2 regions of the Diaphorobacter sp. MNS-0 genome follow, and region 1 is predicted to be linked to the other one. Evidence: riboswitches for the same ligand, from Rfam matches in the RefSeq annotation. Region 1 holds a riboswitch; the other holds the start of a gene.
What was found. A riboswitch is a leader RNA that binds a small molecule or an ion and turns the genes downstream of it on or off. The one in region 1 is predicted to bind S-adenosylhomocysteine.

Region 1 (8,060 bases):
CAGCACGCCGGCCAACCACCGTCCCATGCGGCCGGGATGCAAAGGGTCAGAAGTCGCCGCAGCGGGTGATGACGTTGGTCTCAAAACGGCGCAGATCATTGCGTTCACCCGGTGTCAGGTCGGTGCGCGCTCTCTTGGCGGCCAGGATGCGCTTGGACTCCGCGCATTGCAGCGCCTTGCGGCTTTCCTGCTCCTCCTGCGCCAGTTGGGCTTGTTCCTCGCGCTCGCGCTCTGTGCGGCGCTGGCTGCGTGCCTCGCGGCGCTCGCGGTAGTAGCGCGAGGCGGCATCGCTCTCCTCGTCGCTGCAGTCGCGCCGGTATTCGCGCTGCATGCCTGCGATGACGTCGTAGCTGGAGCCGTTGGCCGATGCCCCGCGGATGCTGTTTTGCAGCGTGCGGCAGCGCCCGCTCATGTAGCTCTCGTATTCCGGCACCTCGCGCATCGCACTGCTGCGCCGGGACGGAGCGGGCGCATAGCTGCGGGGCTCTGCACGCGGCTCCACCGGCCCCGCCGAGACGGCGCTGGTCACCATGCCTTTCGGGCACGGGCGCGCCAGGGTGTAGACGGCGCCCTGCTCGTCGCGGCAGGAATAGCGCGTCTGCGCCGACGCGGGCGATGCCATCGCAAGCGACAGCGTGGTGAACAGCAGGAAGGCAATGACGGGACTCATACCGCAAACGCGCAGGGGAAGGAGGAAGAGGACGGGAAAAAGCTGCCGATATTACCCACCCCCGCCGCTTCAGAGCCCCAGGCGGTCGCAGATTTCCAACGTGGCCGCGCTCTGGTTCATGGTGTAGAAGTGCAGGCCCGGCACGCCCTCGCGGCGCAGTTGCTCGCACAGGTGCGTGACGACATCCAGGCCGAAGGCGCGAATGCTCGCCACATCGTCACCATAGCCCTGCAGGCGCAGGCGGATCCAGCGCGGGATCTCGGCGCCGCAGGCGTCCGAAAAGCGCAGCAGCTGCGACGCGCCCATGATCGGCATGATGCCCGGCACCACGGGCACGTCCAGCCCCAGGCGGCGCACGTCCTGCACGAAGCGCAGGTAGGCGTCGGCATTGAAGAAGTACTGTGTGATGGCCGAGTCGGCGCCCGCGCGCACCTTGGTGGCAAAGGCCTGCAGGTCGGCATCCGACGAACGGGCCTGGGGATGGACCTCGGGGTAGGCCGCCACCTCGATGTGGAAGTCGCGCCCCGTCTCGGCGCGGATGAACGCCACCAGATCGCTCGCGTAATGGAACTCGCCCCCGATGCCATAGCCACTGGGCAGGTCGCCGCGCAGCGCAACCAGGCGCTTCACGCCCATGGCTTTCAGCTCGGCGAGCTGCGCGCGCACGCTGTCCTTGGTGGCGCCGATGCACGAGAAGTGCGAGGCCGCGCTCACGCCCTCGGCGAGGATCTCGCGCACCGTGCCGAAGGTGCCCGCCTGCGTGGAGCCCCCCGCGCCGTAGGTGACGGAGCAGAACTCGGGCCGGCGCGCATACAGCTGCTGGCGCACGGCGCGCAGTTTGTCGGCGCCCTCGGGCGTCTTGGGCGGGAAGAATTCAAAGCTGACCGGAAAGGCCGTGGAAAGGCTCATGCCTTCCTCCTTGCATGGATGAAGAACTCGCGGTTGCCGTCGCCCCCCTCGATGGGGCTATCGATCCAGGCCACCACGTGCAGCCCCAGCTCCGTGCAGCAGTCACGGATGCGCTGCTCCACCTGCGGATACAGCTGTGCATCGCGCACGATGCCGCCCTTGCCCACTTGGCCGGGTTGCAACTCAAACTGCGGCTTGACCAGCATCAGCAGCTGGCCCTGCTCTTTCAACAGCGGCACCAGCGCAGGCAGCACCAGCGTGAGCGAGATGAAGGACAGGTCGCCGGTGACGAGATCGAACGCTGGCGTGATGTCCACGTCCTCGCACCCGGGACGGCGGCGGCGCTGCACGGGCAATGAGCCCTCGGCGCGTGCCTTGGCCTTGGCGGCGCGCTCGGCCTTGAAGCTCTCGATCTCATGCTCCTTGGCGTCGTCGCTGTCGTCGTACTCATCGTCCACCATGCCGCCGTTGCGCATCCAGGCGTAGGGGGCCTGGGGCTGGGTGTCGTTGTCTTCCGCGTCCTCGATGACTTCGGACAGCGCCACGTCGCAGGCGTTCTGCAACGCCTCGGGCGTGAGGGCCCGGGCATTCACGCCTTCCACGCAGACCACCCGCGGGTCGGCGCGCAGCCGCTCGTGCAACTGGCCGTGGCCCACGTCCACGCCAATCACCTGGGCAGCGCCATGTGCCAGCAGGCAGTCGGTGAAACCGCCGGTGCTCTGCCCCACGTCCAGGCAGCGCAGGCCAGCCACTTGCATGCCCGTGGCCGCCAGCGCGCCTTCAAGCTTGAGGCCGCCGCGCGAGAGGTACTTGGCCTCCGCAGCGTCCAGCAGCTGCACCTCAACCCCCGCAGGAATGTCGTCGCCGTTCTTGGCCACCTTCTGCCACGGCAGCGTGGGCGCCAGGCGCCACTGCACGCCGGCGGCAATCAACCGCTGGGCCTGCGACCGGGTGGCCGCGTAGCCGCCTTCCACCAGAAATACGTCCGCGCGCATCGCGCTATCCTCTCATATCGATAGCTGGCAGCGCTTGCAGCGAGCCAATTTCAGCAATTTTTCATGCTGAAAACGACTACTGGCAAGCGCAAGCAGCTATGCTTTTTAACAATCAATAGCGGTAGGTGTCGGGCTTGTAGGGGCCCTGCTTCGGCACGCCGATGTAGGCGGCCTGCTCGTCGCTCAGCTCGGTCAGCATGGCGCCCACCTTCTTCAGGTGCAGGCGCGCCACCTTCTCGTCGAGGTGCTTGGGCAGCACGTAGACCTTGCCCACGTCGTAGCCCTCGGGGTGGGTGAACAACTCGATCTGCGCGATCGTCTGGTTGGCGAACGAGTTGGACATCACGAAGCTGGGGTGGCCCGTGCCGCAGCCCAGGTTCACCAGGCGGCCCTTGGCCAGCAGGATGATGCGCTTGCCGTCCGGGAAGATCACATGGTCGACCTGGGGCTTTATTTCTTCCCACTGGCAGTGCTCTTCGAGCTTGGCGACCTGGATCTCGTTATCGAAGTGGCCGATGTTGCAGACGATGGCCTGGTCCTTCATCGCCTTCATGTGCTCGAAGGTAATGACGTCGCGGTTGCCCGTGGTGGTGACGAAGATGTCGGCCTTGTCGGCGGCCCACTCCATGGTCACGACCTTGAAGCCTTCCATAGCGGCCTGCAGGGCATTGATGGGGTCGATCTCGGTCACCCACACCTGGGCGCTCAGGGCGCGCAGCGCCTGGGCCGAGCCCTTGCCCACGTCGCCATAGCCCGCCACCACGGCCACCTTGCCGGCAATCATCACGTCGGTGGCGCGCTTGATGCCGTCCACCAGCGACTCGCGGCAGCCGTACAAGTTGTCGAACTTGGACTTGGTGACCGAGTCGTTGACGTTGATGGCGCGGAACATCAGCGTGCCCTTGGCCGACATTTCCTTGAGGCGGTGCACGCCGGTGGTGGTCTCTTCGGTCACGCCGATGATCTGGGCGCTCTTGCGGCTGTACCAGGTGCTGTCCTCGGCCAGCTTGGCCTTGATGGCGGCGAACAGGATGCGCTCTTCCTCGCTGCCGGGGTGGGCCAGCACGGAGGCGTCCTTTTCAGCGCGCTTGCCCAGGTGCATCAGCAGCGTGGCGTCGCCGCCGTCGTCCAGGATCATGTTCGGGCCTTCGCCCTCGTTGCCCTTGGGGCCGAAGTCGAAGATGCGGTGGGTGTAGTCCCAGTAGTCCACCAGGGTTTCGCCCTTGATGGCGAACACCGGCGTGCCGGTGGCGGCAATCGCGGCGGCGGCGTGGTCCTGGGTGGAGAAGATGTTGCACGAGGCCCAGCGCACGTCGGCGCCCAGGGCCTTGAGCGTCTCGATCAGCACGGCCGTCTGGATGGTCATGTGCAGCGAGCCGGTGATGCGTGCGCCCTTCAGGGGCTGCTTGGCCGCGAATTCCTCGCGGATGGCCATCAGGCCAGGCATCTCGGTTTCGGCGATGCGGATCTCCTTGCGGCCCCAGTCGGCCAGGGAGATATCGGCAATCGCGGAGTCGGCTGGGGACTTGAGAACAGCGCTCATGGTGGTTTCCTTGATGGGTATCTGAAAAAACCGCGCCTGGGGGATGGGACTCACCGCACCGCAAGGCGTGGGTGAGCGTCGTTGCTGGGTATGACTTCCGAGCCTCGCGCCCCGCCGTGCTGGGGACGCTGCAACGCTCCTCGGAAAGTGCAAGATTATACCGGCGCCCCCGCACCACGCGCCGCGCCGTAGAATCCCCGCCCAATGCCAGGGCGTTCCCGCAGGGTGCGCCCGCCTCTTCTCGCACCGGCCGCAGCGCACCGCGCGGCCTCACCCAGAATCACTGTGTCGTACGCCCCAGAAACCCGGCGCCGCCGGACTTTTGCCATCATCTCCCACCCCGACGCCGGCAAGACCACGCTGACGGAAAAGCTGCTGCTGTTCTCCGGCGCCATCCAGATCGCCGGCGCCGTGAAGGGCCGCAAGGCCAGCCGCCACGCCACGTCCGACTGGATGGAGATCGAGAAGCAGCGCGGCATCTCGGTGGCGTCGAGCGTGATGCAGATGAGCTACCGCGACCATGTCATCAACCTGCTGGACACGCCGGGCCACAAGGACTTCTCGGAAGACACCTACCGCGTGCTCACGGCCGTCGATTCGGCCCTGATGGTGATCGACGCGGCCAACGGCGTGGAGGCGCAGACGCGCCGCCTGATCGAGGTCTGCCGCCAGCGCGACACGCCCATCATCACCTTCGTCAACAAGATGGACCGCGAGGTGCGCGACCCGCTGGACATCCTCGACGAGGTGGAGCGTGAGCTGGGCATGCCCTGCTGCCCCATCACCTGGCCCGTGGGCCAGGGCAAGAGCTTCGGCGGCATCATCAACCTGCGCACGCAAAGCATGACGGTCTTCCAGCCCGGCAGCGAAAAGCGCCCGCAGGACTTCGAGGTCATTCCGCTGGCCGATGCCGACAAGCTGCGCGCGCGCTTCGGTCAAGCCTTTGACGACGCACTGGAAAGCATGGAGCTGGCGCAGGGCGCCTCGGCGCCCTGGGACCATGAAGCCTTCCTGGCTGGCAAGCTCACACCGGTGTTCTTCGGCTCGGGCGTGAACAACTTCGGTGTGATGGAAGTGCTGGATGCGGTGGTGGACATGTCGCCCCCGCCCGGCCCGCGCAAGAGCTCGCTCATCGTCAACAAGCAGACCGTCGAGAAAACCATCCTGCCCGAAGACGAAGGCTTTTCGGGCGTGGTGTTCAAGGTGCAGGCCAACATGGACGCCAACCACCGCGACCGCATCGCCTTCGTGCGCGTGGCCAGCGGCAAGTACACGCCCGGCATGAAGCTCAAGGTCCAGCGCACCGCCAAGGAACTGCGCCCCACCAGCGTGGTCACCTTCATGAGCCAGCGCCGCGAGGCGGTGGAAGAGGCCTACGCCGGCGACATCATCGGCTTCACCACGCACGGCGGCGTGCAGCTGGGCGACACCATCACCGACGGCGCCAACCTGCAGTTCACCGGCCTGCCGTTCTTCGCACCCGAGATGTTCATGACCGTGGTGCTGAAGAACCCGCTGCGCACCAAGCAACTGCAGCAGGGCCTGATGCAATTGGGCGAGGAAGGCGCCATCCAGGTCTTCAAGCCCGAGGCCGGCGGCAACATGCTGCTGGGTGCCGTGGGCCAGCTGCAGTTCGAAGTGGTGCAACACCGTCTGAACACCGAATACGACTGCGACATCCGTCTGGAAGCCTGCCAGTACACGGGAGCCCGCTGGATCACTGCCGACACGCCGGCCGAACTGCGCGAGTTCGAGAACGCCTACCCCATGCGCATGGCGCGCGATGCGGCGGACACGCTGGCCTATCTGTGCACGAGCCCATATGACGTACGGCTGGCGCAGGAGCGGTTCCCGAAGATTCACTTCCATCCGCTGCGGGAGCATGCGGGGTTGGCGTTGCAGAACAGTTGACGCGACCCCCATCCGCCATGCACCCTCTTGCCTCATGGGACGAGTTGGCGCGCACGTGCATCACCGGCGTGCTCACCGACATCGACGACACCCTGACCACCGATGGCGCCATCACCGCCGATGCCCTGCAGGCGCTGGCCGACCTGAAAGCCTCAGGGCTGCACGTCATTCCGATCACGGGCCGGCCGGTGGGCTGGAGCGAGCCTTTTGCCGCTGCCTGGCCGGTGGACAGCATCGTTGCTGAGAACGGTGCGGTGGCGCTGCTGCGGGCGTCCCGAAATTTTGCCCCAAATGGCCTACAGTCCCCGTGCGATAAGCGCGAGCAGCTATTAAAGTTGTATCAACAGGACGCCGCCACGCGCGCCTCCAACTTCGCGCGCATGCAACAGGTGCTGGCCGAGATTGAAGCCGCCGTGCCCGGCGCCCGGCGCGCCACCGACTCGCCGGGGCGCGAGACGGACATCGCCATCGACCACAGTGAATTCACGCACCTGCCCCAGGCGGCCATCGACCAGGCTGTCGCCCTGATGCATGCCGCGGGCATGAACGCCACCGTGAGCAGCATCCACATCAACGGCTGGTTTGGCGCGCACAACAAGCTGGAGGGTGCGCGATGGATCGTGCGCGAGCTGTTCGGGCGCGATCTGGACGCCGAGCTGGAGCGCTGGGTCTACATCGGTGACTCCACCAATGACCAGCTCATGTTTGCGCACTTCCCGCACAGCGTGGGTGTGGCCAATATTGCGCGTTTCGTGCCCCAACTGCAGCATCTGCCGCGCTATGTGACGCAGGGCGAGCGCGGGGCAGGGTTTGCAGAACTTGCGCAATCCTTGCTCGCCATCAACGATCGCTGACATCGACCGTCCAGGTGCGCGTTGCACTACCAAAACGCCACCGGGGCTTCACAACTCGCCTTCTAAAATGACCCTTTTCACAAAAAGGGTTACACCATGGCAAGGCGCATTCCCGCAATGCTGGCGCTGGCGTTGTTCGCCGGGCTGGCGTGGCAACCCGCGGCGATGGCCCAGGCCGGCCGCAGCAAGGTGGATATCGACACACGCTTGCAGCAAGCCATGGCGGACCCCAAGCTGGCCGACGAGCTCTACAAGGTGGGCCGCAAGGTCTCGGCGGTGTGCGCCAACTGCCATGGCGACGGAGGCAACAGCACCAAACCCTCGGTACCCAACCTCGCGGGCCAGAACCCGGCCTATCTGCTCGAGCAGGTGCGGCAGTTCGCAGACGGGCGCCGCCGCTACGAGTTCATGGAAGGCATGATCCGCGCGATGAACAGCGACGAGAAGATCGGCATGGTGCTCTTCTACGCCGCGCAGCCCGTCACTCCCAAACCCGTGGCGGACGCAGCGCTGCTGGCCAAGGGGCAGGAGATCTTCGGCAAGAACTGTTTTCGCTGCCATGGCGACATGGGCCGGGGCAACGACCAGATCGCACGCATTGCCGGCCAGCAGACCGACTACCTGCGCAGCACTCTCAAGCGTTACCGCGACGGCCCAAACACGCGCGCCAATTCGATCATGACGCCCAACACCAAGCTCCTCACGGACGCCGACATCGAGTCGCTGGTGGCGTACGTCTCGTCGATGCAATGAAGCACCGCCCGCTCGGGCGGGACGATCACAGCTTGTACGTGGACAGCAGGATGCTGGTTTCGGTGCGCGCGATGCCCGGCGTGAGCCGAATGCGCGTGAGCGCCAGGTCGAATTCCTCCAGGCTCTGCGCGTGCAGCTCGGCCACGATGTCCCAGCGGCCGTTGGTACTGTGCAGCGCGCCGACCAGCGGCTCTCCACGCAGGGCGCGAATCACGTCAGGCGCCGCGTTCCCTTGCACTGCAATGCTCATCCAGGCGCGGATCCGGTGGGGCTCCGATTCGGGGCGCAGCCGCACGGTGTAGCCGACGATGACGCCCTCTTCCTCCAGCCGGCGCAGGCGGTTCTGAACGGTGCCGCGGGCCACGCGCAGACGTACGGCGAGCGCCGCCACCGGCATGCGGGCATCCGCACGCAGCAGCGCAATG
Region 2 (8,060 bases), 490 kb from region 1:
CAGGCCGCCAGCAGCAGGGGTGCAGTGTGGTGTGTCAGCAGGCGCAGGTTCATGGGTCGATCTTGGCATGGCCTGCGCCGACCAGGCGCTATAGCCCCAGATTCGGCGCAAGCGCGCGCTCCACCTCGGCCAGGGGCACTCCGCTGCGCTGGGCCATGTCCTGCACCTGCGCATCGTCGATCTTGCCGACGCTGAAGTAGGTGCTCTCGGGGTGGCTGAAGTAAAAGCCGCTCACACTGGCCGCGGGCGTCATGGCGTAGCTGTCGGTAATGTCCATGTCCACGTCGGCCGTACCCAGCAATGCAAACAGCGGCTTTTTCACCCGGTGATCGGGGCATGCGGGGTAGCCCGGCGCGGGGCGGATGCCCACGTACTTCTCGGCGATCAGTTCGTCGTTGGACAGCCGCTCGCCCGCCTGGTAGCCCCACCAGTCGGTGCGCACGCGGTGGTGCAGCCATTCGGCACCGGCCTCGGCCAGGCGATCGGCCAGGGCCTTGAGGGTGATGGCGCTGTAGTCGTCGTGGTCGGCCATGAACTCGGCCACCTTGGCATCCACGCCGATGCCGGCAGTGACGGCAAACGCGCCAATGTGGTCGGCCTGCGTGGGTGCGCCACCCTCCAGGCGAGGCGCGATGAAGTCGGCCAGGCAGCGACTGGGGCGCATGCGGCCCTCGGCGTCGGGCTGCTTCTCGGCCTGCTGGCGCAGGCCGTACCAGGTGAGCACGACCTTGTCGCGCGCGGCATCGGCATACAGCTCGATGTCGTCATCGCGCACGGTGTTGGCGGGCCAGAAGCCCACCACGGCGTGGGCCGTGAGCCAGCGGCCCTCCACGATCTTCTTGAGCATGGCCTGTGCGTCGCGGAAGACGCGCGTGGCTTCCTCGCCCACCACCTCGTCCTGCAGGATGTCGGGGTACTTGCCGGCCAGGTCCCAGGTCTGGAAGTACGGCGCCCAGTCGATGAAGGGCACCAGCTCGGCCAGGTCGATGTTCTTGATCACGCGCCGGCCGATGAACTTGGGCGCCGGCGGCTGGTAATGCGCCCAGTCGATGCGCGTCTTGTTGGCGCGGCACTGCGCCAGCGGCCACACCGGCGTCTTCTTCTTGTTGGCATGCAGGTGGCGCACATGGTCGTAGTCGGCCTGCACCTCCGCCAGGTAGCTGTCCTTTTGCTCGCCCAGCAGGCTCTGCGCCACGCTCACGCTGCGCGAGGCATCGGGCACGTAGACCACGGGGCCCTGGTACTGCGGCGCGATCTTGACCGCCGTGTGCACGCGCGAGCAGGTGGCGCCGCCGATCAGCAATGGAATCTTCTTGATGCGGAAGTACTCGTCCTTGTCCATCTCGCCGGCCACGTACTGCATCTCTTCCAGGCTGGGCGTGATCAGGCCCGACAGGCCGATGATGTCCGCGCCTTCGGCCTTGGCGCGCGCCAGGATTTCATGGCAGGGCACCATCACGCCCATGTTGATGACCTCGAAGTTGTTGCACTGCAGGACGACGGTCACGATGTTCTTGCCGATGTCATGCACGTCGCCCTTCACGGTGGCGATGACGATCTTGCCCTTGCTGGACACGTCCAGGCCGGCGGCTTCCTGCTGGCGCTTTTCTTCCTCGATGTAAGGGATCAGGTGGGCCACGGCCTGCTTCATCACGCGGGCGCTCTTGACCACCTGCGGCAGGAACATCTTGCCCGCGCCGAACAGGTCGCCCACGATGTTCATGCCGTCCATCAGCGGACCTTCGATCACGTGCAGCGGGCGGCCGCCGCCTTGCACCACGATCTGCTGGTAGGCCTCCTCGGTGTCTTCGACGATGAAGTCGGTGATGCCGTGTACCAGCGCATGCGACAGGCGCTCACCCACGGTTTTCGGGTGCTCGGGCGTGCCGCGCCACTCCAGCTTCTTGCTGTCGTCCTTGGCGGCACCCTTGGCGGCCTCGGCGATCTCCAGCAGGCGTTCGGCCGCGTCGGGGCGGCGGTTCAACACCACGTCTTCCACACGCTCGCGCAGCTCGGGGTCGAGGTCGTCGTAGACGCCGACCATGCCCGCGTTGACGATGCCCATGTCCATGCCGGCCTTGATGGCGTGGTACAGGAACACGGTGTGGATCGCCTCGCGCACCGGCTCGTTGCCGCGGAAGCTGAACGACACGTTGGACACGCCGCCCGACACCTTGGCGCCCGGCAGATGCTGCTTGATCCAGCGCACGGCCTCGATGAAGTCCACGGCGTAGTTGGCGTGCTCTTCGATGCCCGTGGCGATGGCGAAGATGTTGGGGTCGAAGATGATGTCCTCGGGCGCCATGCCCACCTCGTCCACCAGGATGCGGTAGGCGCGCTCGCAGATCTCGGTCTTGCGTGCGAAGGTGTCGGCCTGGCCCTTCTCGTCGAAGGCCATGACCACGGCGGCCGCGCCGTAGCGGCGGATCAGCTTGGCTTGGCGCTTGAACTCTTCCACGCCCTCCTTCATGCTGATGGAGTTGACGATGCCCTTGCCCTGCAGGCAGCGCAGGCCGGCCTCGATGACCTCCCACTTGGAGCTGTCCACCATCACCGGCACCCGGGCGATGTCGGGCTCGGAGGCAATGAGGTTCAGGAAGCGCACCATCGCGGCCTTGCTGTCCAGCATGGCCTCGTCCATGTTCACGTCGATGATCTGCGCGCCGTTTTCCACCTGCTGACGCGCCACCGACAGTGCCTGCTCGTACTGGTCGTTCAGGATCATGCGCGCGAACGCCTTGGAGCCGGTGACGTTGGTGCGCTCGCCCACGTTGACGAACAAGCTCCCCTCGCCGATGAACACGGGCTCCAGCCCCGACAGGCGCATGGGCGGCACGGCGTGCGAAGGGACGGAAGATGCGGGGGCGGACGACGGCATGGGGCTCACCTGGATAACAAGAACAGACACATCAGGTGAGCGCCGTTGGTACACGCACGGCTGCATGCCGCGGTGGGCCCGAGCCTGACGCCGCCACGCGCGAGCCGCCTGTGCGGCCCCGGCCGGCGGGCGCTGCAGCGCTCCTCGGGAAAGCGTCGAATTCTACGCGGCCCACCTTTGGGGGGCAGGCATATGGATATACCCCCGCGTGCACTGTGCGCCCAGAACGTGGCCCCTACACGGGCGGTGGTTGGTTCAAGCAAAAACAGACCGCAAGCCAGCCACAGCAAGCGCTAAAAGCTATCAAGCAAGGAGCATCAGCCCTGCTCCCGTAACAGTCGCAGCTTGCGGTACAGCGTGCGCGTGCTGACCCCCAGGGCGCGCGCCAATTCGCGACGCGACGCGGCCCCCCCCGCCAGCGCTGCGCGCAGGGCCTCGGATTCGATGTCACGCAGGGTGGCATGGTCGGGCTGCTGCGCAGCGCGGGCCGGCGCCGCCGCGGGCGCATCGAACGAGAGCGCGCGCTCGATCGTATGGGCGGTCACCACCGCGCCGTCGGTCAGCAGCGCGGCACGTTCCAGCACGTTGCGCAGCTCGCGTACGTTGCCGGGGAAGGGGTGCCGCGCCAGCCGGCGCAGCGCCGCGGGCGCAAGCACCAGGCCCCGCCCCCCGGCCACGCGCTGCAGGAGCGATTCCGCCAGCAGCGGAATGTCCTGCGGGCGTTCGCGCAGCGCGGGCAGCTGGATGGGAAAGGTGCTCAGGCGGTAGTACAGGTCCTGGCGAAACCGGCCCTCGCGCACCATGGCGCGCAGGTCGCGGTGGGTGGCCGCCACCAGTCGGATGTCCGCGCGGCGCAGCTCGGTGTGGCCCACGCGGCGGTAGGTGCCGCTTTCCAGCAAACGCAGCAGCTTGACCTGCATGGTGAGCGGGATGTCGCCCACCTCGTCCAGGAACAGCGTGCCGCCGTGCGCCGCCTCCACCAGGCCGGCGCGTGCGGCATGGGCGCCGGTGAAGGCGCCACGCTCGTGGCCGAACAGTTCGCTCTCGAACAGCGTCTCGGGCAGGCTGGCGCAGTCCACCACCACCAGCGGCCGCCCCGCGCGGGGGCTGGCCTCGTGCACGGCGCGCGCGGCCAGCTCCTTGCCCGTGCCCGACTCGCCCAGCAGCAGCACGCTGGCCTGCGACGGGCCCACGCGCGCGATCAGCTCCAGCACGGCCTGGAACGCGGGCGCGCGCCCGATCATGCCCGGCGCGCCCGGCTGCCCCTGGGCAATGCGCAGCGGCTCCATCTTCTCCAGAAAGTACTGGGGCTGGCCCGCCTCGTCGCGCAGCGGCACCAGTTCGATCTGCACGTATTCCTCACCCGCCGGGGTGTGGTGCAGGTGCAGCACGCGCTCACGCTGACCGCTGAAGAGCGAGCGCGCCAGCGGGCAAGTCTCGCCCGCCTGGTCGCACGGCACGGGTGAATGGTGCGAGACCGCATGGCAGGTGCGCCCCACCACCGGCGCGCCCTGGCCGAACTGGCGACGGTAGGCGCCGTTGGCGGCCACGATGCGGTAGCCGCGGTCGAACAGGATGTGCGGCTCGGGCAGCCCCTCCAGCCAGGAGGCAAGCAGCGCGGTCTGCGCCACCTGCGCCGGGGTGGGAGAAAGATCAGGAGTGTCGGCCATGGTGACATATGGTGTCACAAATGGCATGCATTGGCAGTGTTTCTGCCGTCCACCATGGCAGCGCTGACTCCTTGGGTGGATGTAAGCCTTTGTTCCACATGGAGATTTCGCACGCAGTGCCGCGCAGCCAGGCTGGCACGGCTCTTGAGTCAGGACAAGCAAGCGCGCGGTCCTTTGGCCGCGCCCATCGTGAAGGAATCGCCATGACTGCCCTGCCCGCCTCGTGCACCTGCGCTGCGCCCGACGCAGAACGCCGCACCCTGATCCACGCCACGGCCGCCGCCGGGGGTCTGGCCGCCGTCGGCGCGGCCGTGCCCCTGGTCAGCAGCCTGGCGCCCAGCGAACGCGCACGCTCCCTGGGCGCAGCCGTGGAGGTGGACATCGCCGGCTTGCCGCCGGGCGGCATGCTCACGGTGGAGTGGCGCGGCAAACCCGTCTGGATCGTGCGGCGCACGCCGGAGATGCTGCAGTCGCTGCAGGGGCTGGAGGCACAGTTGGCCGACCCCGCATCGGCCAAGGACCAGCAGCCCGACTACGCGCGCAATACCCACCGCTCCATCCAGCCGGAGGTCTTCGTGGCCATCGGCATCTGCACGCACCTGGGCTGCTCGCCCACGGCCGTGGCCCCGGGCGCGCCGCAGTCCGGCCTGGGCGCGGGCTGGCCCGGGGGCTTCTTCTGCCCCTGCCATGGCTCCACGTTCGACAACGCGGGACGCGTGTACCGCAACAAGCCCGCACCGACGAACCTGGAGGTGCCGCCGCACCGCTTCCTGAGCGCCACGCGGCTGCTGATCGGCGAGGACAGCGCCAGCGCCTGATCGACCGCCCTTCGCCCAAGACCATCACAACCACGCCCCTTCCATGCCCGCCCCGCAGACCCAGCCCCCCGCTGCCGAACGCGACGTCTACGTCGACCTGTACGAAGCCAAGAAGAAGATCTACCCGCGCGCCATCGGCGGCGTGTTCACGCGCTGGCGCTGGGCACTGGTGCTGCTCACCCAGGGGGTGTTCTACGGCCTGCCCTGGTGGCAGTGGGGCGAACGGCAGATGGTGCTGTTCGACCTGGGCGCGCGGCGCTTTTACCTGTTCGGCCTGGTGCTGTACCCGCAGGACTTCATCTACCTCACCGGCCTGCTCATCATGTCGGCGCTGTCGCTGTTCCTGTTCACGGCGGTGGCGGGGCGGCTGTGGTGCGGCTTCGCCTGCCCGCAGACGGTGTACACCGAGCTGTTCCTGTGGCTGGAGCGCCTGACCGAAGGCGACCGCAGCGCGCGCATGCGCCTGGACAAGGGCCCGTGGACCTTCGAGAAGCTGTGGCGCAAGACGCTCAAGCAGCTCGCCTGGGTGACGGTGGCGCTATGGACCGGATTCACGTTCGTGGGCTACTTCGTGCCCATCCGCCAACTGGGCGGCGAACTGCTGGCGCTGCACGGCACCTGGCAGATCTTCTGGGTGGGTTTCTACAGCTTCGCCACCTATGGCTTTGCGGGCTACATGCGCGAGCAGGTGTGCAAGTACATGTGCCCGTATGCACGCTTTCAGAGCGCGATGTTCGACAAGGACACGCTGATCGTCACTTACGACACCCAGCGCGGCGAGCCGCGCGCCGCGCGCAGCAAGAAGGTGGACGCCAAGGCCGCCGGCCTGGGCGACTGCATCGACTGCTCGCTGTGCGTGCAGGTGTGCCCCACGGGCATCGACATCCGCAAGGGCCTGCAGTACGAGTGCATTGGCTGCGGCATGTGCGTGGACGCCTGCAACACCGTGATGGACAAGGTGCAGTACCCGCGCGGGTTGATCCGCTACGCCACGCAAAACGGCATGCAAAACCGCTGGAGCAGCGCACAGATGCTGCGCCGCGTGCTGCGCCCGCGCGTGCTGTTCTACAGCGCCGTGCTGCTGGCGCTGTGCACGGCCATGCTGGCCAGCCTGGTCACGCGCGCGCCGCTGAAGGTGGATGTGGTGCGCGACCGCGCCGCGCTCTCGCGCGTGGTGGCGGGTGGGCAACTGGAGAACATCTACCGCGTGCAGGTCATGAATGCCACCGAGCAGCCCCAGCGCTACCGCATCACGGCCAGCGGCCTGCAGGGGCTGCAGGTGGCCTCGGAGCCCGAAGTGGAGATCGGCCCCGCCGAGTCGCGCTGGGTGGCGGTGCGGCTGCAGGTGCCCTATGGCGCCGCGCCCGCCGGTTCGCACACCGTGCACCTGGACGTACAGGCGCTGGGCGACCGGGCGCAGGTGTCGGAAAAGACCGTGTTCCTCGTGCCGCGGTAGGCGCCGCCGCAGATTACAAGCCAAAAGAGCTTCCAGCGCCCTTCTATCAAGCGCTGGAAGCTCCTTATTTCATAGCAACCCGCTATCAATCCATGCGGATGTTGCGCTCCTTGATCAGCGCGCCCCAGCGGGCCAGCTCCTTGTCCAGGTGCGTGGCCAGCTGCTGCGGCGTGGTACCGATGGGCTCGGCGCCGATGGTCTCGAACTTGGCCACGGTATCGGGCTGCTTCATGGCGTCGATCAGCGCGGCGTTGATTTTGTTCACGATGGCCGCCGGCGTGCCCGCGGGCGCGAACACGGCGAACCAGGGCGAGACCTCGTAGCCCGGCACGCCGGCCTCGGCGATGGTGGGGACGCCCGGCAGCGTGGCCGATCGCTTGGCGCTGGTCACGCCCAGCGCGCGCAGCTTGCCCGACAGGATGTGCGGGCGCGCCGAGGTGATGCTGTCGAACATCAGGTCCACCTGGCCGCCCAGCATGTCGGTCACGGCCGGGCCGCTGCCCTTGTAGGGCACGTGCAGCAGGTTCAGCCCGGCCATGGAGGCGAACACCTCGCCCGCCAGGTGAATGGAGGTGCCGTTGCCGGCCGAGGCATAGGTGAGCTTGCCGGGGTCGCGCTTGGCATGGGCGATCACGTCGGCCACGGACTTGTCGGTCGTCTTGGCGGTGTTCACCACCAGCACGTTGGGCACGATGGCCAGCAGGCTGATGGGCGCGAAGTCCTTCACCGGGTCGTAGCTCAGGCGCGGGTACAGCGCCTTGTTGGTGGCCATGCCGATGGACGTGATCATGATGGTGTAGCCATCGGCCGGTGACTTGGCCACGGCGTCGGCGCCGATGTTGCCGCCCGCGCCGGGGCGGTTCTCGATCACGAAGGGCTGGCCCAGCGTGCGGCCGGCCTTCTCGCCCAGCGTGCGGGCAATCACGTCCATGGCGCCGCCCGGAGGGAAGGGCACGACCCACTTGATGGGCTTGGAAGGCCAGTTGGCGTCGGGCTGCGCCATGGCGGCAGCGGGCAGCAGGCCGGCGGCGGCCAGGGTGCAGGCGCCCAGCAGGGCAATGCGGCGGGAGAAAGTCATGGTGTGTCTACCTCAGGTCCAGGATGTCAGGCGGCGGCCACGCGGTCCATGCGTGCCTCGGGGCGCTGCTCGTCGGCCGACAGGGCCTTTTGCAGCACGAAGTCAAAGCGCACGCGGGTGAACGGCGCGCTGATGCCCAGCGATTCATAGCCGGCGGCGG

Region 2: it holds a riboswitch for S-adenosylhomocysteine, as region 1 does, so the genes downstream of both, metH (methionine synthase) here and ahcY (adenosylhomocysteinase) in region 1, are expected to answer to the same signal.

The regions. Positions count from the first base shown of each region.
Region 1 is NZ_CP080761.1:678,300-686,359, reverse strand. Features, by position in the region: gene K2L43_RS03330 (septal ring lytic transglycosylase RlpA family protein) at 1-27, opposite strand, end outside; gene K2L43_RS03325 (DUF4124 domain-containing protein) at 47-670, opposite strand; gene metF (methylenetetrahydrofolate reductase [NAD(P)H]) at 740-1,579, opposite strand; gene K2L43_RS03315 (TlyA family RNA methyltransferase) at 1,576-2,574, opposite strand; gene ahcY (adenosylhomocysteinase) at 2,687-4,117, opposite strand; S-adenosyl-L-homocysteine riboswitch at 4,184-4,265, opposite strand; gene K2L43_RS03305 (peptide chain release factor 3) at 4,403-6,028, shown strand; gene K2L43_RS03300 (HAD-IIB family hydrolase) at 6,046-6,882, shown strand; gene K2L43_RS03295 (c-type cytochrome) at 6,979-7,635, shown strand; gene K2L43_RS03290 (Lrp/AsnC family transcriptional regulator) at 7,661-8,060, opposite strand, start outside.
Region 2 is NZ_CP080761.1:190,851-198,910, reverse strand. Features, by position in the region: gene K2L43_RS00860 (murein L,D-transpeptidase) at 1-53, opposite strand, end outside; gene metH (methionine synthase) at 89-2,878, opposite strand; S-adenosyl-L-homocysteine riboswitch at 2,909-3,030, opposite strand; gene K2L43_RS00850 (sigma-54-dependent Fis family transcriptional regulator) at 3,196-4,548, opposite strand; gene petA (ubiquinol-cytochrome c reductase iron-sulfur subunit) at 4,752-5,366, shown strand; gene ccoG (cytochrome c oxidase accessory protein CcoG) at 5,410-6,822, shown strand; gene K2L43_RS00835 (tripartite tricarboxylate transporter substrate binding protein) at 6,908-7,900, opposite strand; gene K2L43_RS00830 (dioxygenase) at 7,927-8,060, opposite strand, start outside.